4 regions of the Thauera butanivorans genome follow, and region 1 is predicted to be linked to each of the others. Evidence: predicted binding sites of a transcription regulator. Region 1 holds the regulator's gene; each other region holds the start of a gene.
What was found. Region 1 encodes sigma-54, which starts transcription at its own class of promoters, with help from an activator protein. Its sites were predicted from a motif close to TGGCACGCTTNCTGCTNA; they were not measured.

Region 1 (7,584 bases):
GGATGGACGTGATTGCCATCGGCGCCGGCTTCGAGCTGGGCCGCGTGCCGAGCGTGCTGCCGCAGCCGCACGACCGGCCGATGGACTGGATCGTCACGGAAGCGGGGGCAGTCCGCGCTGGCGCGGTACCCATCGGCACGGCCCGCGCCAGCCGCTGAAACGCGCGCAGCACACCGCCGGAAACCCGGCGGAAGAGCGTCAGGCGGCGAGGAACAGCCGGTAGGCGGGGTTGTCGGTCTCGGCCACGTATTCGTAGCCGAGCCGTTGCAGGAAGTCCTCGAAGGCTTGCGTGTCCTCGGGCGGAACCTGCATGCCGATCAGCACGCGGCCGTAGTCCGAACCGTGGTTGCGGTAGTGGAACAGCGAGATGTTCCAGTCCGAATGCAGCTTGGAGAGGAAATTCATCAGCGCGCCCGGCCGTTCGGGGAAGACGAAGCGGTAGAGCACTTCGTTCTTGGCCTGCGGCGAGCGGCCGCCGACCATGTAGCGGCCGTGGGTCTTGGCCAGTTCGTCGTCGGTCAGGTCGATCGCCGGCAGTTCGTGGCGTTCGAGCATTTCCACCAGGCGGCCGGCTTCGTTGCGGTTGTGCACCGTGACGCCGACGAAGATGTGGGCCTGCTCGGGGTCGGCGTAGCGATAGTTGAACTCGGTGATGTTGCGGTTGCCCAGCAGGCTGATGAACTTGCGGAATGCACCCGGCCGCTCCGGAATCGTCACTGCCAGCACGGCTTCGCGCTGTTCGCCGAGCTCGGCGCGTTCGGCGACGAAGCGCAGGCGGTCGAAGTTCATGTTGGCGCCGGAGGCGACGGCGACCAGGTTCCTGTCGCGCAGCTTGTGGCGCTTGGCGTATTCCTTGGCACCGGCAATGGCGAGCGCGCCCGAGGGTTCGAGGATCGAGCGGGTGTCCTCGAAGACGTCCTTGATCGCGGCGCAGATGGCGTCGTTGTCGACGACGATCATCTCGTCCACGTACTGCTGGCACAGGCGGAAGGTCTCGGCGCCGACCTGCTTGACCGCGGTGCCGTCGGCGAACAGGCCGACCTGTTCCAGTGCCACGCGCTTGCCGGTGGCGAGCGACTGCGTCATCGCGTCGGCGTCGACGGTCTCGACGCCGATGATCTTCGTCTCCGGGCGCACCCGCTTGACGTAGGCCGCCACGCCGGCGAGCAGTCCGCCGCCGCCGACCGCACAGAAGATGGCATGGATGGGCCTGGCATGGGCGCGCAGGATCTCCATGCCGATCGTGCCCTGGCCGGCGATGACGTCCGGGTCGTCGTAGGGATGGACGAAAGTCAGCTTCTCGCTCTTTTCCAGTTCCTGCGCATGGGCGTAGGCGTCGGAATAGGATTCGCCGGCGAGCACGACTTCGCCGCCGCGCGCCTTGACCGCGTCGATCTTGATCTGGGGCGTGGTGCTGGGCATCACGATGACGGCGCGGGTGCCGAGCCGTGCCGCCGACAAGGCGACGCCTTGGGCGTGGTTGCCGGCCGAGGCGCAGATGACGCCGCGCTTCAGGGCCTGCGGCGACAGCCGCGCCATCTTGTTGTAGGCGCCGCGGATCTTGAAGCTGAACACCGGCTGCATGTCCTCGCGCTTGAGATGGATGCGGTTATGCACGCGCGCGGACAGGTTGGCGGCGAGATCGAGCGGCGTCTCGACGGCGACGTCGTAGACGTGGGCGTTGAGAATGCGCTCGAGGTAATCCGTGGGGGTGCTCATCGAAGGCTCGCGGGGCAGCAAAGCCGTCGAGGTTAGCAGCCGATGCGGCACTGCGGCAATAGCACCGCCGATAGGCCGCTTGCCGGCCGGGGCGTGCTTACGCCGCGCCGTCGCCGTCGGCGGCGCTCATCGCCTGCATCTGGCGGTCGATGAATTCCTGCATCGCGTCGATGCCGCGCAACTGCAGGATGGTCGAGCGCACGGCGGCTTCGAGCAGCACCGCGAGGTTGCGGCCCGCGGCGACGGGCAGCACCACGCGCATGACCTTGACGCCGAGGATGTCCTTCACTTCCTGCTGCACCGGCAGCCGGCTCGGGTCGCCGTCGCCGGGCTGGCGGCGTTCGAGATGGCAGACCAGGCGCAGGCGCATCTTCCGGCGGCAGGCGGTCTCGCCGAAGATGGTGCGGATGTTGAGGATGCCGAGGCCGCGGACTTCGATGAAGTCCTGCAGCATCGGCGGACAGCGGCCCTCCAGCACGGTCGGGGCGATGCGCGAGAACTCGACGACGTCGTCGGCGACCAGGCCGTGGCCGCGCGAGATCAACTCGAGCGCGAGCTCGGATTTCCCCGCGCCGGAGTCGCCGGTGATCAGCACGCCGACGCCGAGCACGTCCATGAAGACGCCGTGCAGCGAGATCTTCTCGGCCAGCTCGCGCGACAGGTAGAGCCGCAGCTGGTCGATGACGCTGGCCGAAGGCTGGGGGGTGGTGAAGAGCGCGACGTCGTGCGCTTCGCAGACGCCGCGGATGATGTTCGACACCGCGCAGCCGTCGGCGACGATGATCGCCGGCGGCTGGCTGGACAGGATCTCGTTGAGGTGGTGGGCGACCTTGTCGGTGGTCTGGCGCTGGGCCCAGGCCAGTTCGGCGGCGCCGACGATCTGCAGCCGGGAAGGATGGATCAGGTTCAGGTGGCCGACGAGGTCGGCCGGCCAGATCCGTTCTTCGGCCACCGCCAGCACGGCATCCAGCCGTCCGCTGACATGGCTGAGCTGAAGGAGCTCCCGTTCAGCCTCGAACAGCCGCGCGACGCTGGTCTGCCTCATTCATCGGCGCCCCAGTTCACGAACAGCTTGTGGATGTGCGCGGCGTCGGGTGCGTCCAGCAGGGCCTCGCGGAATTCGCGGTCGCTGAACATCTGCGCCAGTTCGGACAACAGCTGCAGATGGGTCTCGTTGGCCTGTTCGGGCACCAGCAGCACGAACAGCATGCTGACCGGCTTGCCGTCGGGCGAATCGAACTGAACCGGCGCCGCCAGGCGGAGAAAGGCGCCCGCCGCGTCCTTGAGGCCCTTGATGCGGCCGTGGGGAATGGCGATACCCTGGCCGAGGCCGGTGGAGCCGAGCCGTTCGCGGGCGAACAGGCTGTCGAATACGAGGCTCTGGGCGATGCCTTGGTTGTTCTCGAACAGCAGGCCTGCTTGTTCGAAGACGCGCTTCTTGCTGCTGGCGTCCAGATCGACCACCACGTTCGACAGTGGCAGGAGTTGAGATATCAGGCTCATTCGCTATGGAGCTTGCGCAGCGCCGTTACCGCTGGCGCCACGTTGGGCGACGGGGGTTGGACCGGGGTGCGTTGAAGCCGCGTCTTGATAAACGCGCGCATTATAACCACACCCCGGAAGGAAAGCCGCAAGAGACGATCCACCGGTTCGCCTTCGAAGCGATGACCGCGTTGCCCAGCCTTGCCGTGCAATGAGCACCGTCTGCGGCTTCGCGTCTTGTCCTCGCTTCGAATGCAAGCCGGTATCAGGCCTCGGGCGGCGCCTGGTGCTTCAGGGCTTCGTGGTTGTGGTCGGCCATTTTCTGCTTGTACTTCTGGACCTGGCGATCGAGCTTGTCGGCCATCGCGTCGATGGCGGCGTACAGGTCGGTATCCTCGCTTTCGACGAAAATGTCCTTGCCGCGCACGTGCAGCGTGACTTCGGCCTTCTGCTGCAGCTTTTCGACCGAGAGGATCACCGCCACGCTGGTGACGTTGTCGAAGTGGCGGATGACGCGGTCGAGCTTGGCGCCGACGTAGTCGCGAATGGCCGGCGTGACTTCGACGTGGCGCCCGGTGATGTTGAGATTCATGCTAACTCCTGTTGTTGTCAGATCGATTTGCGCAAACTGACCGGCGGGATATTGAGTGATTCGCGGTATTTCGCGATGGTGCGACGTGCGACCACGATACCCTGCTGGCCCAGAACTTCTGCAATTCGTGCGTCGGACAAGGGTTTCTTCCTGTCCTCTGCGTCCACCAGCTGGCGGATCAGTGCGCGGATTGCCGTTGAGGAAGCTGCTCCGCCGGTGTCGGTGGAAACGTGGCTGCCAAAGAAATACTTGAGTTCGAACACGCCACGCGGTGTCGCCATGTACTTCTGCGTGGTGACGCGTGATACGGTGGATTCGTGCAGCTCGAGCTGGTCTGCGATCTCCCGGAGGGTCAGTGGCCTCATCGCCACGTCACCATGATCGAAGAACTGTCTTTGCTGGTCAACGATGGCCTGGGACACGCGCAGGATGGTGTCGAAGCGCTGCTGCACGTTCTTGATCAGCCAGCGTGCCTCCTGGAGCTGGCCGGTGAGTCCGCCGCCCTGTCCCCTGTTCTGCTGCAGCAGGCTGGCGTACAGGCGATTGACGCGCAGGCGCGGCATCGCCTCCTGGTTCAGGCTCACGCTCCAGCGCCCGCGGACCTTGCGCACGACGACGTCGGGCAGCACGTAGCGCGTTTCGGAAGCCGAGTGGCGCAGGCCGGGATGCGGGTCCAGGCTGCAGATCAGGGCGTGCGCGGCGCGCAGTTCGTCGTCGTTGCAGCCGGTCAGCTTCTTCAGGCGGACGAAGTTGCGTTCGGCCAGCAGTTCGAGGTGCCCGTCGACGATCTCGAGCGCCAGCATCTGGATCGAGCTTTCGGGCATCGCGCGCAGCTGCAGCGCCAGGCACTCCTGCGGCGTGCGGGCGCCGATGCCCGCCGGGTCGAGGTTCTGCACGTGGCGCAGCGCGATCGACAGATCGTCGAGGTCGATCTCGAGCTCGGGCGGCAGCAGTTCGAGCAGTTCCTCGAGCGGCTGGTACAGGTAGCCGTCGTCGTCGAGCGCTTCGATGATGAAGCGCACCAGTGCGCGGTCGAGGTCGTTCAGCGGCGACAGCGCGACCTGCTGGTCGAGGTGTTCGCGCAGCGACAGCTCGGCGGCCTGGATTTCCTGGAAGTCGACGTCGTCGTCATCGTCGCGCTTGGCCGAGGTGCCGGTGCCGACGTTCGACCAGTCGATGCCTTCGTCGCCGCCTTCGCGCTCGGCTGTACCGCCGTTGTCGCCGTCGCCGCCCCCGTCGGTGTCGGCTTCGCGCTGCTGTTCACGCTCGCGCTCGGCCGGCGAGGAACTGGTTGAGGGTTCGAGCCTGGGCGGCGGCTCGTCGAATTCCTCGCGCTCCAGCATCGGATTCTCGAGCAGGAAGCGCTCGATCTCCTGGTTCAGCTCGATCGTCGACAACTGCAGCAGCTTGATCGACTGCTGCAGTTGCGGCGTCAGCGTGAGGTGCTGGGAAAGCTTGAGCTGGAGACTGGGTTTCATCCTGGACTAGAGGCGGAAATGCTCGCCGAGGTAGACCTGGCGGACTTTTTCGTTGGCGATGATCTCGCCCGGCTGGCCGCTGGCGAGCACGCGGCCTTCGCTGATGATGTAGGCGCGGTCGCAGATGCCGAGCGTCTCGCGGACGTTGTGGTCGGTGATCAGCACGCCGATGCCGCGTTCCTTGAGGAAGCGGATGATCTTCTGGATGTCGATCACCGCGATCGGATCGACGCCGGCGAAGGGCTCGTCGAGCAGGATCAGGCGCGGGTCGGTGGCCAGCGCGCGCGCGATCTCGCAGCGGCGGCGCTCGCCGCCCGACAGCGAGATGGCGGTGTTGTCGCGCAGATGGCTGATGCCGAGCTCTTCGAGCAGCTCCTGCAGGCGCTCGTCCACCTGGCGGTTCTCGAGCCCCTGAAGCTCCAGCACGGCGCGGATGTTCTCGGCCACGGTGAGCTTGCGGAACACGCTCATTTCCTGCGGCAGGTAGGACAGGCCCAGCCGCGCCCGGGCGTGGATCGGCAGGTGGGTCAGGTCCTTGCCGTCGAGGCCGATCTGGCCGCCGTCGGCGCGCACCAGGCCGACGATCATGTAGAAGCAGGTGGTCTTGCCGGCGCCGTTGGGGCCGAGCAGGCCGACGACCTCGCCCGAGCCGACTTCGAAACCGACGTCATGTACGACGGTGCGTGCCTTGTAGCGCTTTTGCAGGCCAGCGACCTTAAGCAGACTCATCGTGGGGCTCTTTCAGCAGCTTGCGGATCAGGTCGGGTGCGAAGCCGCGGGTTTGCAGGAAGCGCGCCTGCCGCGCCCATTCGCGGGCATCGGCGGGCGGCGTGGTGAAGCGGCTGCGCAGCACGCTGCGCGCACGCTCCGATTCCGATTCTGCACATTCGCTGGCGATTGCCTCGTCGACCAGGTCACGGTCGAGGCCACGCCGCGCCATTTCGCTGCGCAGGCGGCTGGCGCCGAAGCGCGCCGCCTTGCTGCGCACGAAAGCCTGGGCGAAGCGTTCGTCGGACTGCAGGCCGAGCTCGCCCATGCGTTCGATCACCGCCCGGATCTCGTCCTCGTCGCCGTAGGCCGCGAGCTTCTTCGCCAGTTCGGCGCGAGAGTGGTCGCGGCGGGCGAGGTGGCGCAGGGCGCGTTCGCGCAGGCTCGGTTCAGCCATGGCAGCCGCTGGTGTCCCTGTCAGGCCTCGTCCGCCGCGACGGCCGGGGCTGCGCCGCCCGACGGCATTTCGGGCAGGCTGACGGCGGCACGGACCTTGTTCTCGATCTCGCGTGCCAGCGCCGGGTTGTTGCGCAGGAACTCGCGCGAGTTGTCCTTGCCCTGGCCGATCTTGTCGCCGTTGTAGGAATACCATGCGCCGGACTTGTCGACGATCTTGTGCACCACGCCGAGGTCGATGATCTCGCCTTCGCGCGAGATGCCTTCGCCGTACAGGATGTCGAAGTGCGCTTCCTTGAACGGCGGTGAGACCTTGTTCTTGACGACCTTGACGCGGGTCTCGGAGCCGACCACCTCGTCGCCCTTCTTGATCGTGCCGGTGCGGCGGATGTCCATGCGCACCGAGGCGTAGAACTTCAGCGCGTTGCCGCCGGTGGTGGTCTCGGGGCTGCCGAACATGACGCCGATCTTCATGCGGATCTGGTTGATGAAGATCACCAGCGTGTTGGTGCGCTTGATGTTGGCGGTCAGCTTGCGCAGCGCCTGCGACATCAGGCGGGCCTGCAGGCCGGGCAGCTGGTCGCCCATCTCGCCTTCGATTTCGGCCTTGGGCGTCAGCGCGGCGACCGAGTCGACGACGACGATGTCGACGCCGCCCGAGCGCACCAGCATGTCGGCGATCTCGAGCGCCTGTTCGCCGGTGTCGGGCTGCGAGATCAGCAGGTCCTCGATATTGACGCCGAGCTTCTCGGCGTAGCCGACGTCGAGCGCATGCTCGGCGTCGATGAAGGCGGCGGTACCGCCGAGCTTCTGCATCTCGGCGATGACCTGCAGCGTCAGCGTGGTCTTGCCGGAGGATTCAGGACCGTAGATCTCGACCACGCGGCCGCGCGGCAGGCCGCCGAGGCCGAGTGCGATGTCGAGGCCGAGCGAGCCGGTGGAGACGGTCTGGATGTCGCGCTCGACGTTGCCGTCGCCCATGCGCATGATCGAGCCCTTGCCGAACTGCTTTTCGATCTGCGAGAGCGCGGCGGCGAGTGCCTTGGCCTTGTTGTCGTCCATGAAAACTTTTCCTGAGTGATGGGCGGATTATGGCACAGAGCTTGCAGGGATTTTCGGCGGCGAGCTGTCGCAGCCCTGAACAAGGTC
Region 2 (7,584 bases), 140 kb from region 1:
CACGGTCACGATCCACTTCGTGCTGTAGAAGGTCAGGGCGAAAGCCAGTATCACGATGCCTGCCATCGCCATGCAGGCCGCAGTGCGGCGCTCGGGTGCGGGCGGGTTCAGCAGGCCGATGAAACTGCCCAGCAGCAGGCCGCTGCAATGGGTGTCGGTGCGGATGTAGAACGCCCAGACATCGCCAAGGTGTTCCGGGCTGGCCGCGCGCCAGGCGGTGGCCAGCAGGTACAGCGCCGCCAGCGTGGCCAATGCGGCGGGGCGCGGCATTTTCAGTACGATCAGCAGCACCAGCGGCCACAGCAGATAGAACTGCATCTCCACCGCCAGGCTCCAGACATTGCCCAGAATGGCAACCGGCTCGCCGAAGGCGCTGGCGTAGTTGAGCAGATACAGCGCGGACCACCACGCGTCGCGCACATGGCGCGCGAACGGCACTTCCGCGAACAGCCACGGCGCAGCCAGCAGATAGGCCGCCAGCATCGTCAGCAGCGCGGGGCTCAGGCGGCGGATGCGGCGCCGCATGAAGGCGCGGTAGCGGATGGTGCCGCTTTGCGCATGCTCCTCGGCAAGCAGGCGGGTGACCAGATAGCCCGACAGCACGAAAAACACATCCACGCCGAAGAAGCCACCCGGCAAGCCCGGAATCCGCGCATGGTAGGCAACGATGACGAGCGCGGCGATGGCCCGGATGCCGTCGAGCGAAGCGGTATAGGGCATGGCGGTGCGTCAATCGGCGCCGACGGGCGCGAGTACGGCAGCGGTGCCAGATCCAGCGCCGGGCCGCGCATAGTGCGCGTCCAGGGCGCGGTAGAGCGCGAGCGTCATGTCGTCGGTGGAACTGCCGCCGCGCTTCATGCCGTTGCCGATCCACACCGTCACCCCGCCCCGCTCGTCGAGAATGGCGACCGACGAAGCGGCATACAGGAAGCCGGGCTGCACATGGACGCGCAGATCGCCATCGCCGGCCTTGTACGGAAACACCGCATGGCCGTAGCAGTCGCGCAATGCGTCCTGCCTGCAATCCGCTGCGACGTCGTAACGGGTCAGCAGGCCCTTGCCCTGCCGATGCAATTCCGCCAGCAGTGCGGCCAGCGCGCTGGCGCTGCCGGACAGCCCGGCCGAGGACGACAGCGCGGCAAAGTCGAAATGACGCGAATAGTCCGGGCCGTAGAAATCGCTGTTGCGGAAATCGTAGCGGACCTCGTCCGCAAGATAAGGGCCGTCGACGAAGCGGATGCCCCTGGCCGCCAGGCCGTATTCCCTTTCCAGCAGATCGCGGAAGCCGGTGTGCGTGGCCTGTTCCAGGATGACCCCGAGCAGGCAGTAATTGAGGTTGGAATAAGCATGGCGCGTGCCGGGGTCGAAATCCAGCCGGGCGCGGGCCAGTTGCGCAAGCTCGCCGGGGCACCACGGCCGGGTGGCGTGGATGACCATCGGGTCCGGCGAACGCAGGCGGTCGAAACCCGCACTATGGCGCAACAGGTCTTCCACCGTGATGCGGGCGATGCGTTCGTCCCGCAGCGCGGGGATGGGCGACAGCCAGGCCAGGATCGGCGTGTCCAGCGCCAACGCCCCCGCCTGCTGCTGGCGCAGCACGGCGTCGGCCGTCAGCAACTTGGTCATGCTCGCATAGCGGAAACGGCTGTGCTCGTTGACGCGAGGCGACAGCAGAGGCTGGTCCTGCCAGCCGTGCTCGCAATGGTGCAAGCTGCCGTCGGGAGCGGAATAGGCGATCTGGCTGGCCGGCGAGGCGTTGTCCCACAAGGCGGTGTGCATTGCCGTTTGCATCCAGGCCGGCGCATGTGGTGAGCACTGCAGGGTCGGCTGGGTCAGCAGCGCCTGGGCGGGGTACAGCAGGCGCTGCACGCCGAGGCGGTCGGTGATCCAGAAGTGAGCGAACAGCGCTATGACGACGCAGCCGACGAGGGCCGCCAGGAAAAGCCTAAGGTTTTTGCGCATCGCGGTGGCAAAGAGAGGTTTGCCAGAGTGCTGCCCGGATAGTTTGCTACGAACCAGCTTTGGCAGAGGGGCCACCTTGGCCGAGTACCAGTGCAAAGGACGCCGCTGCAACCAGTGATGCTACAAACCGACGACGAACGGTCTTGCTGATTTCCTTTGCTTCATCAGAACTGCGAGACGTGTATGTATTCATTTCGACCTCCTTTGCTGCATGTAAAAACCCAGATAAACCGGAAAGCTGAATTTGAATGACACAGCAACGTCCACTGACACCGATACCTGCGGAATCGAACCGCACTCCCTACCCATCTGCCAAAGTTGGCTCACACGTTTCCTATTTCCGCACTCAACCTTACCGTTATTGCTTACCAGACTGAACTACGGCTCTTTGTGCTCGAAAAATCTAAGACCAGACAGCGAGTCATGAGATTTTAAGAATTCAATTGCCTTGGCATAGGCTGCAGCTTCTCCCCCCGACATATCGTGATGATGTTTACTGATATCACGCAAGTCAATTGAATCAGATGTAATCGGAAGAATGGAAGCGGTACCACTGTTACAGGTCAGCCCAGGAGATGCCACCACCCAAAAGCTATAACAAGTCTGTACTTCATCGCCGAGCTGATCAAGCAAACCAGCCTCCTCCTGCCTCTCCGGAGGAACACCATAGAACCGAATGACGGATTTAATCACGATGCCACTCCATTTCTGTTCTGCTTGATTACCGCTTCAATTTTTTGGAGAAAATTAATATGAAAATTGACAGTGCGGCAAAAAAAAGCGCTCCGACACCGTCACCCGCTCTGTCAAATCCGGTGTCGTCAAACCTTGGTTTGCCAACACCGGATTCATCGGGAGAAAATCTCCAAACGCCCTATTGGAAAATTTCTTTGTTAAGGATCAACCACCGGCGGGGGGATCAGTATCCTCAGGGTCTGCACCAAGTTCAGCCTTGCAACCAGCCGGCCGATAAGTTACGGCCACATCAGTACTGCAACCCCACACGCCTGTCGGAGTGCGCGTCCAAGCCAATTGCTTTGTACGAAGAATGGTCGCAGCAGCTTGTCCAAAGGTTGCAGTAATAACGGTGTCATCATCGGCACCTGCAGGCATGGTAACGACGAGACCGGGATCCTGAACTGTAAAGTCGCCGCCAGCGTCATCACCCAGTAGATTGCTGTTCGTCCAACCAAGCTGGCATTCATCTGCATCAGGTGTCCCACCAGGGAGAGTGATTGTTGTCTTACCGTCCATGATGCAAGTTTCCACCGCCGTACGCATCGAAGCGGTCTCACTCATCACACGGGAAACCTGCGAACGGGCGACGTAATCCTGATACTGCGGAATGGCGATAGCCGCCAAAATGCCGATGATCGCCACGACGATCATCAGTTCGATCAGGGTGAAACCCTGTTGAGCCTTTTTCATGATCCTGCTCCTTGCACGATGAAAAGATGGGAATCCGATGCCGCATGCATCGATACGGCGCCTTCCGTACATCCTTTCGCAACCTCCGTGCCAGACGGAATCAGGGTTGAAAGGGCTTGAATCCGTGATTTATTTGGCGTTTCCCTGGCATGCCGGCCCGTGCCACGGCCGGGGCTGGCGCGGCGGGCTGCGCCATTGGCAAGTGCTGGCACGGCTTGCTGTGCCAAGGCTTGCCGCGTCTGTATGCCATCGGCGAGATTCGCGTCTGGCGTGCTTCAGTGTTTGCAGTGCGTGAGGGATCGCCTTGGGCCAGCAAGCTCCAGGCGATCAGGCGGGGCCTTCGGGTTCTCGGTTTACAATTCCGGATCGGCTGCGCCGCATCGATGGTGCTGGCGGCGTCACGATTCTTGCTTCACGGCATCAGCGGGCGGCGAGCTTCCGGCCTGGCGCCTGCTGCCGCGCTCCCGACAGCCCTTCCCACGAACATCTTCCCCCGCGAGGCCGGTGCCATGTCCTTCATCTCCCTGAACACCGCGATTTCGATCACCGGCTTGAGCCGCCGCACGCTGTGGCGGCGCATTGCCGATGGCAGTCTGCGGCAGGAGGGCGGCGGCAGGGAAATGCCCCCGGGGGCGGCCACCCGTGTTGCGCTCGATGACGTGCTTGCGCTGTCGCCGCTGAAGCTGGCGGCCGAGGACCGGGCGTTGATCGAGGATGCGGATGCCGGCGGGCCGGAAGCGCAGTGCGACCTGGCGCTGTTGCTGCTGGGCCAGGATCAGGCGGCCGAGGCGGTGGCCTGGCTGCGCAAGGCGGCGCAGAACCTGTACCCCGAGGCGATGCACTGGCTGGGGCGCTGCCATGTCGCCGGCACCGGCGTGGCGGCGGACGAGGCCGTGGGCATCGACTGGATCGCCCAGGCGGCACGGCGCGGCCACGCCACCGCCGCGCACATGCTGCGTTTTCTCGAAGACCCGGCGCGCCCTGCGCTGGACGCCACCGCGCTGGAGGCGGTGCTCGACGGCATCGAGCGCGAAGTGGTGCTGCAGGCGCTGACCGAACAGGCGCAGGGCGCCGGCCGGCCCCTGCCCTGATCCGGCGAATCTTCGCCCGCCTGGCCGATCAATCCGCGCCGCGCGCGCAATGCACGGCCAGCCATACGGTGGCCGGCGCGGTCGATTCCACCCGATGCCGGCAGCCGGCGGGGATTTCCACCCAGTCTCCCGGCAGCAGCCTGATGCGCTGGCCGTCGGCAAAGCCGAGTTCGGCCTCGCCCTGCAGCAGCACGACCCATTCGTCTTCGGCCTGGTCGTACCAGAAGCCCGGCGGGCTGGCGTGGCCGTGCGACACGATGCGTTCGACCCGGCAGGCCGCGCCGGCGAACAGGGTGTGGAAATCCTCGTCGGCGCCCGCCGCGGGCAGCGGTGCGTAAAGGTTGCCCCGCCTGGGCCGGAAGGCGCTCACGTCAGTCGAGCACCAGGGCCAGCGCGATCGACAGGAACAGCACGGCGGCGACGTTGCCGATCAGCACCATCGAGGCCACCTTGTCCGGCTCCTGGCCGTAGCGCTCGGCGAACATGTAGTTGAGGACCGCCGGCGGCAGCGCGCCGAATACCAGCAGCAGCGCCTGCTCGCGCGGCGGCAGCTCGATCACCAGCATGATGGCCCACGCCAGCGCCATGCCGACGACCGGGCGCAGCACGGCGCCGAACAGCCCGAAGCCGATCGAGCCGATGCGCGAGCCCGCCAGGCGCACGCCGAGGCCGAACAGCATCAGCGGAATCGAGATTTCGCCCAGCATGCGGATCGCGGTCAGCAGCGGCGGCCAGACTTCGAACTGGGTCAGGCTGACGGCGATGCCCAGGAAGGTCGCCAGCACCGACGGTACTTTCCAGACCGTGAACACATTGACGCGATGGTCGAACAGCCAGGCGCCGAACGAGAAGTGGATCAGGTTCGACACCATGAACAGCACCACCATCGGCGCCAGCGCGGCTTCGCCGAAGGCGAGCACGGCCAGCGGCAGGCCGAGGTTGCCGCAGTTGTTGAACATGATCGGCGGCACCAGGGTCTTCGGTTCGATGCCGGCCACCCGCGCCACGGCCCAGGCGACGAGGCCGGAGCCGACCACCATCAGCGTGGTGGCAAGGACCAGCGGCAGGTAGGCGCTGACGTCGAAAGCCTTGTTGGCGAGCGCCGCGAACACCAGCGCCGGCACGAACACGTCCATGTTCAGCTTGTTGGCGTGGGACAGCTCCGGCTTGACGCGGCGGCCGACGAAATAGCCCAGCGCGGTGATCGCGAAGAGCGGGAAGAGGATTTCGACGATTCGGATCAGCATGGGAAATTCGCAGAAAGTAAGCCACGTCCATGAACGGGAACGCCCCGGGGGCGGACTTCATCCGCTTCCGGGGCGCATGCAGTGGAGGAGCGCTCAGAGCACGTAGCGCGCCAGGTCTTCCCGCTGAGCCAGCATGTCGAGCCGGCCGTCGACGTAGGCCGCATCGACCACGACCTTGCCGAGCGTGGCCTTGCCCGCCTCGAAGGAGACTTCCTCGAGCAGTTTCTCCATCACCGTGTACAGGCGGCGGGCGCCGATGTTCTCGGTCTTTTCATTGACCTGGTAGGCGATTTCCGCCAGCCGGCGGATGCCGTCGGAGGTGAAATCGATCTCGACGCCGTCGGTCGCCAGCAGCGCCTCGTACTGGCGCGTCAGGCAGGCGTCGGTGCTGGTGAGGATGCGCTCGAAGTCCTCGACCGACAGCGATTCCAGTTCGACGCGGATCGGGAAGCGGCCCTGCAGTTCGGGAATCAGGTCGCTGGGCTTGGACAGGTGGAAGGCGCCGCTGGCGATGAACAGGACGTGATCGGTCTTGATCATGCCGTACTTGGTCGAGATCGTGGTGCCTTCTACCAGCGGCAGCAGGTCGCGCTGCACGCCCTGGCGCGACACGTCGGCGCCGTGCGCATCGCTGCGGGCGGCAATCTTGTCGACTTCGTCGAGGAAGACGATGCCGTTCTGCTCGACCGAGCGCACGGCTTCGAGCTTGACCTCTTCGTCGTTGATCATGCGCGCGGCTTCCTCGTCGGCGAGCAGCTTCAGCGCCTCGCGGATCTTCAGCTTGCGCTGCCTCTTCTTGCCGCCGCCCAGGTTCTGGAACATGCCCTGGATCTGCTGGGTCAGTTCCTCCATGCCCGGCGGGGCGAAGATTTCGGCCTGCATCGACGGCGCCGCCACCTCGATGTCGATTTCCTTGTCGTCCAGCTCGCCTTCGCGCAGCTTCTTGCGGAATTTCTGCCGCGTGGCCGAATCCTGCGTCGGCTCGGGCTCGGCATTGAAGCCCATCGCCCGCGCCGGCGGCAGCAGGGCGTCGAGTACACGGTCCTCGGCGGCGTCGAGGGCGCGGTCGCGCACCCGCTTCATCGCCCGCTCGCGGCCATCCTTGATGGCGATTTCCATCAGGTCGCGGATGATGGTGTCCACATCGCGGCCGACGTAGCCCACTTCGGTGAACTTGGTCGCCTCGATCTTGATGAAGGGGGCGTTGGCCAGGCGCGCCAGGCGGCGGGCGATCTCGGTCTTGCCGACGCCGGTGGGGCCGATCATCAGGATGTTCTTGGGCGTGATCTCGCTGCGCAGCGGCTCTTCCACCTGGGCACGGCGCCAGCGGTTGCGCAAGGCGATGGCGACGGCCTTCTTGGCCTTGTCCTGGCCGACGATGTGCTTGTCGAGTTCGGAGACGATCTCCGGCGGGGTCATCTGGGTCATGCGTTCGCTCTCAATCCAGCACTTCGATGGTGTGATGGTGATTGGTGTAGATGCAGAGGTCGGCGGCGATGCCGAGCGCCTTGGAGACGACTTCGGCCGGCGCCAGTTCGGTGTTCTCGATCAGCGCGCGCGCGGCCGACTGCGCGTAGGCGCCGCCGCTGCCGATGGCGACGATGCCCTGCTCGGGTTCGAGCACGTCGCCGTTGCCGGTGATGATCAGCGAATGGTCGCGGTCGGCGACCGCCAGCATGGCTTCGAGCCGGCGCAGCATGCGGTCGGTGCGCCAGTCCTTGGCCAGCTCCACCGCCGAACGCAGCAGGTTGCCCTGGTGCTTGTCGAGCTTGGCCTCGAAGCGCTCGAACAGCGTGAAGGCGTCGGCCGTGCCGCCGGCGAAACCGGCCAGGATCTGGCCGTCGTACAGTGTGCGC
Region 3 (7,584 bases), 650 kb from region 1:
GGAGAACGCGCTGATCCTGGTGCTGGACGGCGTGCAGGACCCGCACAACCTCGGCGCCTGCCTGCGCGTCGCCGATGCGGCCGGCGCGCACGCGGTGGTCGCGCCCAGGGACCGCGCCGTCGGCCTCAACGCCACCGCGGTCAAGGTCGCCAGCGGTGCGGCCGACACCGTGCCCTACATCACCGTCACCAATCTGGCGCGCGCGCTGCGCGAGATGCAGGAGGCCGGCGTGTGGGTGGTCGGTGCCGCCGGCGAGGCGGAGAAGTCGCTGTACGACATCGACCAGAAAGGACCCGTGGCCTGGGTGCTGGGCGCCGAGGGCGACGGCTTGCGCCGCCTGACGCGCGAGACCTGCGACGAACTGGCGCGCATTCCGATGCACGGCAGCGTCGACAGCCTGAACGTGTCGGTGGCGAGCGGCATCTGCCTGTTCGAGGCGCGCCGCCAGCGCGGATGAGCGGTGGCGGCCGAGGGAGTCTGCGCTGCGGGAAGGTGGAACGGGCTGCGCGGAGCCGAGGGCGAAACTCATCACCCCCGGCGTGTGCCGCCGTCGATGGGTTTCGCCACCTTCCACATCCGGCTCGCCGAGCGGTGGCGGCGTACCTTGCCGGCCGCAGCTTGCCAGCCGCAGCGCGATTCAATACGCTTCACGTCTTTCGAGCTTCGGGGTGCCCGCGCCTGCGCGGGAGAATCGGGAAAGCGGTGCAAATCCGCTGCGTGCCCAGCGCCGTGAAGGGGACTGTCCGGGCAAGGTTTGCCCAGCCACTGGCCTGCAAGGGCCGGGAAGGCGCCCGGACGGGATGATCCTCAGCCGGAAGACCGGCCCCGAAGCGTCCAAGCAGCCGTCTGGTCGGCGGCTGCCCACTGCTTCACGCCAAGGGGACGACTCCGTGAGCAGCCATGCACAAACCATCCAGACCGATTCATCCTTCAGCGTCGCCGAGCGCGCCGCCGTTTACCGCGCGATCCATACCCGGCGCGACGTGCGCGGGCAGTTCCTGCCCGATCCCATTGCCGACGAGGTACTGGCGCGCGTCCTGATCGCCGCCCACCACGCGCCCTCGGTCGGCTTCATGCAGCCCTGGGACTTCGTCATCGTGCGTTCGCGCGAGGTGCGCGAGCGGATCCACCGCGATTTCCTCGCCGCCCATGCCGAAGCCGAACAGATGTTCGAGACCGGCAAGCGGGGCACGTATCGCAAGCTGAAGCTCGAGGGCATCCTGGAAGCGCCGCTCAACCTCTGCATCACCTGCGATCGCAGCCGCAACGGCCCGGTGGTGGTCGGCCGCACCCACATGCCGGAGATGGACATCTACAGCGCGGTCTGCGCGGTGCAGAACCTGTGGCTGGCGGCGCGTGCCGAAGGGCTGGGCGTGGGCTGGGTCAGCATCCTGCACCCGCAGGCGCTGCGCGAGACGCTCGGCATTCCCGACGGGATCGTGCCGATCGCCTACCTCTGCATCGGCCATGTCAGCCATTTCCATGAGCGCCCGGAGCTGGAATCGGCCGGCTGGCTCAAGCGCATGCCGCTGACCGAGCTGCTGCACTTCGATCGCTGGCAGGGCGAGGCGGACGAAGCGGGCGAGCGTTTCGCCGACGCCGTCTCCCGCGCCATGCCGACATAGCCGGGCCACCATTCCGCTTCTTCGGCCTTCGCGCAGCCGCCGCCCGGTATGGCGTGCACAGGCTTGCACGGCAATTGCTTGTCGTTGTCGCCATGGCCATTCCGGCTGCGGCGACGGCAACGAGGATTGCGGAGAGAGGATGAAGACGGCGCTCGCATTTCTGCTCGCAGCGCGCCGCTGCGAAATCGACGATCTCGAACGGCTTGCGCTCAGCTGCGAACTGGTGCAGGCGGTCAGTGAACTCGTCCACCAGCTCCAGCGGGAACGCGGCGCTTCCAACGTCTTTCTCGGCTCGGAAGGCGCCCGTTTCGGCCCCCAGCGCGAAGCGCAACTGCTTGCCAGCCGGGCTGCGGAGGCCGGGGTCCGGAGTTGGCTCAAGCGCCCGGAACTGGGCGGCGAGAAGTCGGGCGGCGCGGTGCATGGCGGTGCGCGCCTGCTGACGCGCATCGCGCTTGCACTGCATGCGCTGGATGGCTTGCCCGGGCTGCGCGGCGACATCGCCGCCCGGCGCTGCCGGCCCGATGCGTCGACCGCGCGCTACGGCGAGATCATCGCGGCCTTGCTCGCGCTGGTGTTCGAGGCCGCCGACGTGGCGGTCGATCCCGGGGTTTCGCGGCTGCTGGTGGCGCTGTTCAACCTGATGCAGGGCAAGGAGTTCGCCGGCCAGGAGCGCGCCCTGGGCGCGGCGCTGTTCGCTGCGGGCCATCCGGCGCCCGAGCGCGTGCAGGCCATCCTGCACCTGATCGATGCGCAGGCGCAGTGCTTTCGGCGCTTCGAAGGTTTCTGCGGCGACGAGGTGCTGCGTCAGTGGCGGGCGCTGCAGTCCGTCATGCCGCTGGCCGAACACGAGCGCCTGCGCCGGATGCTGCTGGCGTCGACGCTGGGTTCGGCGCTCGATCCCGCGCTGGCCGAGGCCTGGTTCGACTGCTGCTCGCAGCGCCTCGACCAGATGCACGAAGCCGAAGTGGCGCTCGCCCGCGGGTTGGGCGAATCCTGTGCGCGGCGGATCGCCTCGGCACGGACCGAGGCGCAGGACCAGGCTGCTTTGCTGGAGGCCTTGTCCACCGCAGCGGAGATCCGGGCGCCGCTCGACATGCTGATCGGTACCGAGATGGCCGGGGAGGGCGCGCCGGCAGAGCCTGCCCAGGGCGATGGGCCCTTCGGTCCGCAACTGCGGCGTTCGATCGTCGATCTGCTCCATGCCCAGTCGCAGCGCCTGCAGGCGATGAGCGACGAACTCGACGCGGCGCGTGCGGCGCTGGACGAGCGCAAGCTGATCGAGCGCGCGAAAGGCCTGCTGATGGCCTGCCGCGGCTTGTCCGAGGACGAGGCCTATCGCCTGCTGCGCCAGACCGCGATGAGCCAGGGGCGGCGCCTGGCCGAGGTCGCCGCGGCGACGCTGGCGCTGGCTCCGGTGCTGGGCAGGCACTAGGCGGGACGGCGCACCAGGGATGTGCAGGCAACTGTCGATGCTGCACTGCAGCAGTGCATCCGGCCTCGCCGCGTCGCCATGCAGCCAGCTGGCAAACCGATGAAATGCAAGGGAAACGAATCGATCCTGAAAACTGGCACGCTTGCTGCATAGGCTAGGGCAAGACTGGGCCAACGGCGGCCCTGCATTCGATCTTCCGACTCGAACACAGGACAACGGCGTCCATTCCCCTTCGCGCTGCGCGAAGCGGGGGATGGGCGCCTTTTCGTTTTTTCCATGCTTTCCAAGGAGCACATCATGAAGACGCTCAAGACCGGAACCACGGTGCTGTCGCGCCGCGGCTTCATCAAGGCGGGGGCCGCGGCCGGCACGGCCGCGCTGCTGCCGGGCCTGTTTCCCGGCGGCGCCTGGGCCGCCGGTTCGGATGCGCCGGAAAAGAAGGAGATCAGGGTCGGCTTCATCCCGCTGACCGACTGTGCCTCGGTAGTGATGGCGGCGGTGAAGAAGTTCGACGAGAAGTACGGCATCAGGGTCGTGCCGAGCAAGGAAGCGAACTGGGCCTCGGTGCGCGACAAGCTGCTGTCGGGCGAGTTGGATGCCGCGCACGTGCTGTACGGCCTCGTCTATGGCGTGCATATGGGCGTCGGCGGGCCGAAGCGGGACATGGCGGTGCTGATGACGCTGAACAACAACGGCCAGGCCATCACGCTCGCATCCCAGTTGAAGGAGAAGGGCGTGGCCGATGGCGCGTCGCTGAAGAAGCTGGTGGCGGCGAACGAACCGGGCAGCTACACCTTCGCCCAGACCTTCCCGACCGGCACCCATGCGATGTGGCTGTACTACTGGCTGGCGGCGCACGACATTCATCCGTTCAAGGACGTCAAGAGCATCGTCGTGCCGCCGCCGCAGATGGTGGCCAACGCCCGCGTCGGCAACATGCACGGCTACTGCGTCGGCGAGCCCTGGAACCAGCGCGCGGTCATCGACGGCATCGGTTTCACCGCGGTCACCACCCAGGACATCTGGACCGACCATCCGGAGAAGGTGCTCGGCACGAGCGCCGCCTGGGTCGACAAGCATCCCAACGCGGCGCGGGCACTGACCGCCGCGGTGCTCGACGCCTCGCGCTGGATCGACGCCTCGGAGGCCAACCGCAAGGAGACGGCCAAGGTCATCGCCGCGCGCTCCTACGTCAATACCGACGTCGACGTCATCGAAGGCCGGGTCCTCGGCCACTACGACAACGGCCTCGGCCGCAAGTGGCAGGACGCCAACGCGATGAAGTTCTTCCGCGACGGCGCCGCGACCTTCCCCTGGCTCTCCGACGGCATGTGGTTCCTGACCCAGCACCGGCGCTGGGGCCTGCTCGACAGGGACGTCGATTACCTGGCGACCGCCCGCGCGATCAATCGCCTCGACATCTACCGCCAGGCGGCGACCGCGGCCGGCGTCGCCCTGCCCGCGGGCGAGATGCGCAGCAGCACGCTGATCGACGGCGTGGTGTGGGACGGCACGGAGCCGGCGAAGTATGCCGGCAGCTTCAAGCTCAAGGCCTGAACCGGAGGACGGAAACATGACTGCAGCAATGATCGCGGCGCGGCCGGGAAACATGACCGGAACCGACGCCACCGAAGCCGATGCCGGCAGGACGGCGGTGCCGATCGACGAGACAGGGAATGAGCTGCCGGCGACGGCGAGCGCAGCCAAGGTGGAAGGCGGTGTGAAAGAAAAGGCGGGAAAAAGCGTCAGCCCGCCAACCGAACCGCTGGCCGGCCGGATCGGCGAGTGGGCCAGGGCCGCACTGCGCACGGTGCTGCCGCCGCTGGCCGGGCTGGCGCTGCTGATCGGCATCTGGCATCTCGCCACCTTCGGCGGTGGCGGCATTCCCGGCCCGGGCCAGACCTGGGATGCGGCGGTGGCGCTGTTCTCCGATCCTTTCTACATCGACGGGCCGAACGACCAGGGCATCGGCTGGAACGTGCTCGCCTCGCTCGAACGGGTCGGCATCGGCTTCGGCATCGCCGCATTGGTCGGCATTCCGGCGGGCTTCCTGCTTGGCCGCTTCGCGCTGCTGTCGCAGATGCTGAACCCGATCATCAGCCTGCTGCGGCCGGTGTCGCCGCTGGCCTGGCTGCCGATCGGCCTGCTGGTGTTCCAGCGTGCCGATCCGGCGGCGACCTGGACCATCTTCATCTGCTCGATCTGGCCGATGATCCTCAACACCGCCCAGGGTGTCACCCGCGTGCCGCAGGACTATCTCAACGTCGCCCGCGTGCTGAACCTGTCGGAGTGGAAGGTCTTCACCAGGATCCTGTTCCCGGCGGTGCTGCCCTACATGCTGACCGGCATCCGCCTGTCGATCGGCACAGCCTGGCTGGTCATCGTCGCCGCGGAGATGCTCACCGGTGGCGTCGGCATCGGCTTCTGGGTGTGGGACGAATGGAACAACCTCAAGGTCGAGCACATCATCATCGCGATCTTCGTCATCGGCATCGTCGGCCTGATCCTCGAGCAGATGCTGATGCTGGTCGCCCGCCGTTTCAGTTACGAGAACCGTTGAGGAGACCCATCATGACGAAGAAGATCGTCCAGATCGAGAATGTCGGCCAGAGTTTCGACACCAAGAAGGGCAGGTTCGTCGCCCTGCGCGACATCGATCTCGACATCCACGAAGGCGAGAGCATCGCGCTGATCGGCCATTCCGGCTGCGGCAAGTCGACGCTGCTGAACCTGATCGCCGGGCTGACCCGGCCGAGCAGCGGCGTGATGCTGTGCGGCGGGCGCGAGATCGCCGGCCCGGGGCCGGAACGCGCGGTGGTGTTCCAGAACCACTCGCTGCTGCCCTGGCTGACCTGCTTCGACAACGTCTATCTCGCCGTCGAGCGCGTGTTCGCGGCCAAGGAGGGCAAGGCCAGCCTGAAGCGGCGCACCCACGAGGCGCTCGAACTGGTCGGCCTGGCCCATGCCGAGACCAAGTTCCCGCACGAGATCTCGGGTGGCATGAAGCAGCGCGTCGGCATCGCCCGGGCGTTGTCGATGCAGCCGCGCATCCTGCTGATGGACGAGCCTTTCGGCGCCCTCGACGCGCTGACCCGGGCCAACCTGCAGGACGAGCTGATGAAGATCCTCGCCGCGACCAAGGCGACGATGGTGATGGTCACCCACGACGTCGACGAGGCGGTGCTGCTGTCGGATCGCGTGGTGATGCTGACCAACGGCCCGGCGGCAACCATCGGCGAGATCCTCGAGGTCGGCATCGAGCGGCCGCGCGACCGGCTGGCCCTGGCGCATGACGCCCATTTCGGCGAATGCCGCGCGGCGATCATGGAATTCCTCTACCACAAGCAGTTGAAGCGCGCCGCCTAGGCGCCGCAGACAGCCACGGCTTGCACGGCTGCCGCGACGCGGCAGGCTGCTGCATCGCCGTGCCCATGGCCTGAAGGAGAACCTCATGCATCAGCAAAGACTCGTGGTGGTCGGCAACGGCATGGTCGGCCACCGCTTCGTGCAGGAACTGCTCGCACTGCACCCCGACCTGCCGGCCGCCGGCCTGGCCGTCACCGTGCTCGGCGAGGAGCCGCGCCCGGCCTACGACCGCGTGCATCTGTCCAGCTTCTTTTCCGGCACCCGCGCCGAGGAACTGTCGCTGGTCGAGCCCGGCTTCTATGAGCGGCCGGGACTGACGCTACGCCTGGACGCGCGCGTCGCCAGCATCGAACGGCGTAACAACACCTTGCAACTGGCCGACGGCGAAGTGCTGGCCTACGACAAGCTGGTGCTGGCCACCGGTTCCTACCCCTTCGTGCCGCCGGTGCCGGGCCGCGACCGCGACGCCTGCCACGTCTATCGCACCATCGAGGACCTGGAAGCGATGCAGGCCAGCGGTGCCCGTTCCAGCAGCGGCGTGGTAGTCGGCGGCGGCCTGCTCGGGCTGGAATGCGCCAAGGCGCTGCGCGACATGGGACTGCGCACGCACGTGGTCGAATTCGCCCCACGGCTGATGGTGGTGCAGGTCGACGACGGCGGCGGGCGCGTCCTGCGCAGCCGGATCGAGGATCTGGGCGTGCAGGTGCATACCGAGCGCAACACGGTGGAGATCATCGACGGTCGCCAGGCGCGCCACCGCATGGTGTTCGCCGACGGCAGCTGGCTGGAGACCGACATGATCGTGTTCTCCGCCGGCATCCGTGCCCGTGACGAACTGGCGCGTCAGTGCCTGCTCGCGGTCGGTCCGCGCGGCGGCGTGGTGATCGACGACCACTGCCGCAGCAGCGATCCGGACATCTACGCGATCGGCGAGTGCGCGTCGTGGAACGAGCAGGTCTTTGGCCTGGTCGCGCCCGGCTACGACATGGCGCGGGTGGCGGCCCGGCACCTCGGCGGCGTGGCCGATGCCGTCTTCGCCGGCGCCGACATGAGTACCAAGCTCAAGCTCATGGGCGTGGATGTCGCCAGCATCGGCGATGCCCAGGGCAGGACGCGGGGCGCGCTGTCCTGCGTGTTCACCGACGAGCTCAAGCAGATCTA
Region 4 (7,584 bases), 1.8 Mb from region 1:
GCTCCGGCGTGCGCGTGGACAAGCGCCAGCGAGAGAGCAATGCAGAGGACGTCAACCAACTTCGAAGCCCAGGTTTCGAACCCTGGAACCACGCAACACCATCGCCAGCCGGACGGAGCGATCAGCGCCCCCGACGGTGCCCACACCCAGCTTCGGCAAGTCCAGACGCTACCGGCCCTGCTCGACGCACGGGCAGGATCGAACCCGTCCGCGATCGGCTACGTCCATCGCACCGGCAGCGCATCCACGACATTCACCTGGGCAGACATCCAGGCAAGAGTGCGAGCCCTGCAGGGCGGCTTTCAGCATCTGGGCATCGGGCGAGGCGACCGCGCCGCCGTCATGCTGCCCACCACCCCGGAATGGGAGCTCGTCCATCTGGCAATACTGGGACTCGGTGCGGCCATCATCGGGCTCGACGCTCACGACACCTCACGCAACCTCGGACACATCCTGGCGATCGCCCGGCCCCGCATCGTCATCACAGCCGATGCGGCCCAACTCGACAGGCTCGACGCACTCTACCCGGGCTTCGCCATACGGGTCATCGCAGCACCGGATGCCCCTCCGGGCACGCATGCGCTCGGTCCGCTCCATGCATCGCACCCCGCGCCGGCACCCGCCCCCCCACTGCCGACGGATGTCGCAACCATCATCTTCACCTCGGGCAGCACCGGCGAACCCAAGGGCATCGCCTACACCCATGCCCAGATCCTGCTGGCCTGCCGCGTCACCTGCGACGGCTTCCCGTCGATAGGCGTCGGCGATCGCATGGTCTGCTGGCTCCCGCCATCGAGCATGTTCCAGCGCGTTCTCAATCTGTGCGCCATCCTTTTCGGCGCCGAGACGCATTTCGTCGAGCGGCCCGAACAGATCGTGCAACGGCTGCCGGAAATACAGCCCAGCCTCTTCGTGGCGGTGCCGAGGTTCTTCGAGAAACTCCATGCCGGCATGCTCGAGCGCATCGACGCGCAGCCCGCTCCCGTCCGGGTGGGGCTGCGCGCCGCCTGGTCCATCGAAGAACGGATCGCCAAGGCCCGCAGCCTCGGTACCGAAGCGCCGCTGCACCTCCGCCTGCTCCATCCGTTCACCAAGCGGGCCCTGACCCCCCTGAGACGCGTGATGGGCAGCAAACTACGCTTCCTGGTCAGCGGCTCGGCGCCCCTCCCCATCTGGCTGATCGAACGCTTCGGCGCACTCGGCTGGCCGATTCTCGAAGCCTACGGCGTCAGCGAGGACATCGTCCCCATCGCCTTCAACACGCTCGAAGCCTCGCGGCCAGGCAGCGTCGGCCGCCCCCACCCCTCGAACGAGGTGCGCATCGCCGAAGACGGCGAACTGCTCGTGCGCGGCCCTGGCGTCTGCAGCCGATACGAACCCTGCACGCAGGCAGTGTCGCTCAAGATGAGCAAGGATGGTTTCCTCCATACCGGAGACTATGCCCGCCTGGACGAAGACGGATACCTCTGGCTGCTCGGCCGCAAGAGCGAAATCTTCAAGACATCGACCGGACGCCGCGTCACACCTCACCCGATCGAGGCGGAGATCAAGCGCCTGGAGTACGTCGAGCATGCCATCGTCACCGGCAAGGGCCACCCCTTCCCGGTCGTCGTCATCACCCTCGCACAAGGGAAGCCAAGCGGCGCCGGAGCACCGTCTGCCCCGCCCCCGGAGCAGATCGCCGGCGACATCCAGACCGCCTGTGCGCCGCTTCCCGGCCACCAGCGTCCGGCCGCCGTCATCGTCACATCGACACCGCTGAGCATCGAGAACGGCGAGCTCACGGCAAATCTCAAGCTGCGCCGAAAAGTCGTGGAGTTGCGTTTCACCGGCAGCATCGAAGAAGCCTACCGCCGCATCGAAGCCACGCCGGACCACGGCCCCGACTCTCCCCCCATCGTCGTCATCGCGCCATGAACACTTATTTCATCACCGGCGCATCCGGCGCCGTCGGCAGCACCATCGTGCCCATGCTGCTGCAGAACCGGGACACCCGCATCCGCATCCTGCTGCGCGCCGAATCGGACGAACATCTCGCCCAGCGGCTCGAGGCGCTCCACGACTTCTGGCAACTCCCACCCGGCGACGAAACCCGCCAGCGCGTGGAGGCACTGCGCGGCGACGCCACGCTACCGAAGCTCGGTCTGGACGAAACCACCTATGCCCGCCTGTGCGACGACACCACCCACCTCGTCCATTCGGCCGCCAGCGTCAGGATGAACGACCCACTGGACCACGCCCGGCGCTCGGCAGTCGGCTCCGCCGAAGTCATGCTCGGACTCGCACGCACCCTGGCCAGACGGAATACCCTGCAGAAGATGGAGTTCGTCAGCACGGTCGGCATCGCCGGCAAACGGCCGGGCATCCTGCCCGAAACCTGGATCGACGAAGCCCGTGCCTTCCACAACACCTACGAACGATCCAAGGCCGAAGCCGAAACCCTGGTCCGCGCGGCCATCGAGAAAGAAGGACTGCCGATCACGGTCCATCGGCCCAGCATGGTGATCGGCGACTCACGCGACGGCCGCATCATCCACTTCCAGATCTTCTACTACATCTGCGAAATCCTGTCGGGACGCAAGACATCCGGCCTGCTGCCGGATTTCGGCGACGCGAAGCTCGACATCATTCCGGTCGACCATGTCGCGGCGGCCATCGTGGCATCGAGCCAGGGGCGATCGCCCCGGGGACACATCCTGAACCTGTGCTCAGGCCCCGAACGCTCCCCGCGCATTGCAGCGCTGGTCATGCTCGTGCGCCAGATCCTGCAGGAGCGCGGCCAGGAGCTCCCACGCGGCAGGAGCATTCCGCGTGCATGGTTTGCCGCCCTGCCCCGCCTGCTGCGCCCGTTTCTCCCCGCGCCGCAAAAACGCCTGCTGGCGACCTTTCCGATGTACATGGACTATCTTTCGGACCATCAGGCATTCGGCAACGACGTCTATATGAGCTGGCTCAAGGTACGCAACGTACCTCTGCCCGAAAGAGCGGACGAATACGCCCGGCGCGCACTCGACTACTACCTGGGCAGGATTGCAGCACCCAGGAGCCGCAAGCCGTAGGGTCGTTACGGCTCCTCTGTCCGGCACGCTGGATGGACATCGATGATGACCGCGGCGAGCAGCCGGCGGCAGCGAAACCCATGCGCCGAATCCCGGAAGCGCTGGCGCAGCAAACCGATCGAGACGCCATCGCCTCCGAACATATCCAGCGCCGGGGGCTTTTGCGTACCATGCGTGCATTCCTATCGTCACCGCTGTTGCCATGAGCCTGCCCGTCGATGCCGCCTCGGTCACCCACAGCGTCCAGTTGGCGGTGACACCCGTGTCCTTTCTGACGGCGGTGGCCGGCATGATCGGAGCCGTGGCCGGGCGGCTGGCCCGCATCATCGACCGAGCCCGCGTGCTGGACGAGCGTGTGCGAACCAGCGCCGATCAGGAACTCACCAAGCGCTTGCTGGTGGAGCTGACGATCCTGCGCAAGGGGGCATATCGCGAACTTTTCCATCGGCTGTCTGGCGCTGTGCGGCTTTTGCATCGGCATCACCACCGCGCCCCTGCTCCTTGGGCAGGCATGGGAAACACAGTGGCAACTGGTGGTAATGGTGTGCTTCCTGATGGGCGTGCTGTCCTTCCTGGTGGCGCTCGGCTGTTCAGTTGACCACCCACCTGCTGATTCAAAGTGCTGATTCAGGCCACCTCGGCCATGGAGGCCTGTTTGATCATTTATCAGCGCTTCTAAAACGAAACCCCCGTCCAACACGAACATTGGACGGGGGTTTGAACGGTCACTCGATTACAGCCCCTAACAGCGAACCACTTCGAGCTGGTCCGTAAGAGATATCATGCCTTACGGCGACGCATGCTAGCGCCCAAGCCAATCAAACCAAGGCCGAGCAGGCCCAGCACAGCGGGCTCCGGAACCTGCTGCACGATATAGGCATCGCCTGCAGATGCAACGCTGAACAGCGAGCAGGTCGCGCCAGCCTTGAACGAGCACTCACTCAGCCCAAAGCTGTCCGTTACGTTGTTGTTCGTCACAGCTTCGAACAGATACTCACCAGTGGCAAAACCGGGGTTCAACAATCCACCCCCGTTATCATAAAAATTCATGATGCCAGCAGTGCTCAGGATCTGGGCCAGCAGCGTGGAGTCACCATTGGTTCCGCCAATGACGGCAGTGCTGGCTGCATTACCGCCGATCCCGATGATGCTGCCAGAGGCGCTACCGCCGCCAACAGCTTGAATCGTGAAATCGCCGCTGGTGAACGAGTACGCGAAGCCGCCACCGGAGTTCAAGGCAGTCACTTGACCACCCACATTGCTGAAGCTGATCGTGAGCATCGCATGCAGGGGCGACGGCGCGCCTGTATCGCCAGCGCCGACCGTGTTTTCGGCCGTATAGGTGACCGAATAGATGGAGCCCTGTTCCCGGAAGAGTGCCCCAACAAACACGTTGCCGGCGGCATCCGTTTCCTGCTCCACTGTGGCAGTACCGGACACCAGATTCAGTCGCCCGATGTTCGAGGTAATACCGTTCGTCGTCTCGAGCGCCCAGCCATCGAGAACGACGGCAGCCTGGGCTGCACCGCTAGCGGCGACAGTGGCACCAACCGCTGCAATGGCAAGAGCAATTTGCTTGAATTTCATGACCATCTCCTAGGTTTTCTTGAGTAAAACACGCTCTCGCCGAGAGCAGTTCAATTTGGCAGATGCCGCACGGAGACTTAAGCATGTAGTGTGCCAGTCACCGATCAAAACCATAAGCCCATGAAATTAAAGAAGTAGAACCCATACCCGAGAAAGCAGACCACCCACACATAGCCCGGCATGTAAAAAAAATCGACACCGTCATCCTCAAGCGAGCGGGAACATACTCTCTCGCTCCAGCCAATACGGCCTGGTTCAAAGGCCGCTAAACCATCAACTCCGCCAGCTCCTTGCGGATCGACCTCGACACCGGAACGGCGGACTCCCCGACCCGACAGAAAAACACCCCCTTATTACCGAGCATCCGGTCGACCTGCGTACCCACTTCATGCATCGCCGCATTGACATGCTCGTCGGCCGAAACCGGCTGTTCAGCCTGTGCATACCAACCGAAAATCAGTGGCGTCATCTGCGGCTGGAGATGCAAGCCTTGGGCCGCTGCCGTTAGCCATACCCGCTGCATCGCCCGTCCCGCATCCACGAACTCGGGCAAACTTGCCGGAAAAACGTCTCGCTCGACAAGCACGTGCGCGGCGCAGGCCCAGGCCGGCAGAAAATCGAGCATCACTCGCGGCGCAACCGTACCGAAGGCATAGCGGTTCAGCGCATCGACACGTGCCCAGCTTTTCATCGCCCACTGCATCAAACGGGCGGTGAGCGGATCGACGCCGACTGCTCGTTCGGGAATGCGGTCCTTGCTGAACGTGGCGCCCCACTCGATGATCTCCCGGTGCACTTCAAAGGCTTCGGGACATGTCAGGCGGACACGGGCGCTCGTCCACAGCAGGCCTGCTATTTTCAACCGCTCTCCGACAGGCTCGACGAGTCTGACCGAGTAGCCATCTCCCGGCGCAAGACGCAGCGCCTTCGCGGCAGACGGCGCCAATGGCGTGCGGCGCATCATCCTGCGCTGCACCGTGCGTGTGGTGATGAAGGGATGCAACGGATCGACCGCGAGATCGGCTTCAGGCACCAGCTTTACGTCATAGATCGGCGCATGCTCGGGGGTTTCGGCCCGCCAGTTCCATTCTGCACGCAAGCCGAATCGGGTCGCGGCAATCCTCAGGGTTTCGAGCAAGGCGCCATGCGCCATCTGACTCGCCCTCCCGTCCATGTCATAGAGGCACCAGTCCCGGGTGTCATGGCCGTGCACGGCGACATGATCGTCGGCAAGTATTTCGAATTTCCAGGGCTGGGTGTTGTCGCCGCTGGGCGCCCAGCGGGCGAGATTCAGGATTTCCAACAGTGTTTCGCGATTACTCACTTCATGCTCCCGTGGATTTCATTCGGCTCAGTTGCCAACGTGCAATCATCAACCCGAGCCGCTGCAGGGGATTACGGTTGCCACCAGGCCGCCATGTCCGCACGAACCGGTTACGATAGGCATCGAACTGATATCCGCGCGGTGCGGCAATCACCTCCCCTCGCCCCAGCAGTATCTTGGCTGCCTCCGTTGCCGCGACACCCGCGCACAGCTGGCACGCCATGATGGTGGAGGGGCCGCGGCGCTCGGTCAGATTCACCCGGGATGGATCCGCCAGATAGCTTCGCTGCAGCATGGCAGGCGACAAACCGAGCAGGAAGCGAACAGCCATTTCCTCTTCGTCGCATCCTTCCAGGCAGAAATACTCCTCGAACGACATCTGCCCCGGCAGAAATACCAACACAGCAGTTCCCATCCCCAGGGGAGCAGCGGTCACGGCGGGAATCCCCAGGCGATGGCAGGCCGCGAAGGTCGAGCAGCGGGCTTTGAACGAGAAAAAATCCAGGCCATCGACGTAGAGATCGACGCCCGAGAGAAAGTCGTCGAGGTTGTCGTCCGAGACCCCCTGCGGAAATGTCCTGACCTCCACCGTCGGATTGATTTCCGCCGCCATTTTTGCCAGCACGTCCACCTTGGGCTGCCCCAGCGAACCCACTACCGCGCCAGCCTGGCGATTGAAATTGACTATGTCGAAATCATCGAAATCGGAAATGTTGAAACGCCCGATACCCAGACGCGCCAGAGTGAGCAGATGGACTCCACCAACCCCTCCCATACCGGCGATGGCGATGCGCTTGCCACGCAAAGCAGCCTGCTCTTCGGACGTCACCCAGCCGATGTTCCGCGAAAACGCGGCGGTGTAGTCGAAGTCCTCTGTCACCCCTTTCCCCTTCAGTTTCTGCTGGTTCGGCCGCTATCATAGAGAGAGAACCCTGATACGCGAACCCCCAATGAGCCTCCGCGGCATGAGCCACACCCTGACCCTTTCCGCACGGAACCTGCTTCGGCAACGGCGGCGCGCCTTGCTGGCCCTGACCATCGTGGCGGGTGGAGTCGTGGCGTTTCTGCTCGCTAGCGGCTTCATCAACTGGATTTTCCAGGACATGCGGGAGGCGACCATTCATTCTCAGTTGGGGCATGTCCAGGTGACCCGGCCAGGATACTTGCGTGAAGGACTGGGAGATCCATACCAGTACCTGCTGCCAGCCGATACGTCTCCCGTCGCCGGCATCGTCGGGCAGCAGGCCCGCACGGTGACGCCACGGCTGGCCTTCAGCGGCCTGCTCAGCAAGGACGAAGCCACGGTCTCCTTCGTCGGCGAAGGTATCTCGCCGGAACAGGAACAGCCCATCGCGCGCGCGATCACGATCGTCGCCGGCAAGGATCTGACCGAAAGTCCGCCCGACTCCGTATTGCTGGGCGAGGGCCTGGCCGCCAACCTCGATGCCTCTCCAGGGGACCGCGTGGTCCTGCTGGCCACCACGGCCAGCGGTGGCATCAATGCCGTCGAGCTCACCGTCGCAGGCCTCTTCGCCACGATCACCAAGGCCTACGACGATACCGTGCTGCGGGCGCCGATCGATGTCGCGCGCAAGCTGATGCGCGTGGAGGGCG

Region 2: a site for sigma-54 is predicted at 3,466-3,483, ahead of ACNQFN_RS04030 (pilin). Genes of this name have one in related genera too.
Region 3: a site for sigma-54 is predicted at 3,192-3,209, ahead of ACNQFN_RS06510 (CmpA/NrtA family ABC transporter substrate-binding protein). Genes of this name have one in related genera too.
Region 4: a site for sigma-54 is predicted at 4,725-4,742, ahead of ACNQFN_RS17390 (PEP-CTERM sorting domain-containing protein). Genes of this name have one in related genera too.

What each region holds. Positions count from the first base shown of each region.
Region 1 is NZ_CP183038.1:695,220-702,803, forward strand. It holds gene ACNQFN_RS03365 (5-formyltetrahydrofolate cyclo-ligase) at 1-158, shown strand, start outside; gene ilvA (threonine ammonia-lyase, biosynthetic) at 199-1,719, opposite strand; gene hprK (HPr(Ser) kinase/phosphatase) at 1,817-2,764, opposite strand; gene ptsN (PTS IIA-like nitrogen regulatory protein PtsN) at 2,761-3,222, opposite strand; gene hpf (ribosome hibernation-promoting factor, HPF/YfiA family) at 3,467-3,793, opposite strand; gene ACNQFN_RS03390 (RNA polymerase factor sigma-54) at 3,811-5,271, opposite strand; gene lptB (LPS export ABC transporter ATP-binding protein) at 5,278-6,000, opposite strand; gene recX (recombination regulator RecX) at 5,987-6,436, opposite strand; gene recA (recombinase RecA) at 6,457-7,497, opposite strand.
Region 2 is NZ_CP183038.1:832,916-840,499, reverse strand. It holds gene ACNQFN_RS04045 (acyltransferase family protein) at 1-720, opposite strand, end outside; gene ACNQFN_RS04040 (serine hydrolase domain-containing protein) at 730-1,962, opposite strand; gene ACNQFN_RS04035 (hypothetical protein) at 2,341-2,655, opposite strand; gene ACNQFN_RS04030 (pilin) at 2,863-3,390, opposite strand; gene ACNQFN_RS04025 (hypothetical protein) at 3,900-4,481, shown strand; gene ACNQFN_RS04020 (cupin domain-containing protein) at 4,510-4,851, opposite strand; gene ACNQFN_RS04015 (AEC family transporter) at 4,853-5,728, opposite strand; gene hslU (ATP-dependent protease ATPase subunit HslU) at 5,822-7,156, opposite strand; gene hslV (ATP-dependent protease subunit HslV) at 7,167-7,584, opposite strand, start outside.
Region 3 is NZ_CP183038.1:1,343,122-1,350,705, forward strand. It holds gene rlmB (23S rRNA (guanosine(2251)-2'-O)-methyltransferase RlmB) at 1-457, shown strand, start outside; cobalamin riboswitch at 650-843, shown strand; gene bluB (5,6-dimethylbenzimidazole synthase) at 891-1,625, shown strand; gene ACNQFN_RS06505 (nitrate- and nitrite sensing domain-containing protein) at 1,765-3,057, shown strand; gene ACNQFN_RS06510 (CmpA/NrtA family ABC transporter substrate-binding protein) at 3,355-4,614, shown strand; gene ntrB (nitrate ABC transporter permease) at 4,631-5,617, shown strand; gene ACNQFN_RS06520 (ABC transporter ATP-binding protein) at 5,629-6,423, shown strand; gene nirB (nitrite reductase large subunit NirB) at 6,509-7,584, shown strand, end outside.
Region 4 is NZ_CP183038.1:3,578,217-3,585,800, forward strand. It holds gene ACNQFN_RS17370 (AMP-dependent synthetase/ligase) at 40-1,917, shown strand; gene ACNQFN_RS17375 (SDR family oxidoreductase) at 1,914-3,059, shown strand; gene ACNQFN_RS17380 (hypothetical protein) at 3,092-3,265, shown strand; gene ACNQFN_RS17385 (DUF2721 domain-containing protein) at 3,262-3,657, shown strand; gene ACNQFN_RS17390 (PEP-CTERM sorting domain-containing protein) at 3,840-4,646, opposite strand; gene ACNQFN_RS17395 (nitroreductase family protein) at 4,912-5,970, opposite strand; gene ACNQFN_RS17400 (ThiF family adenylyltransferase) at 5,972-6,850, opposite strand; gene ACNQFN_RS17405 (ABC transporter permease) at 6,936-7,584, shown strand, end outside.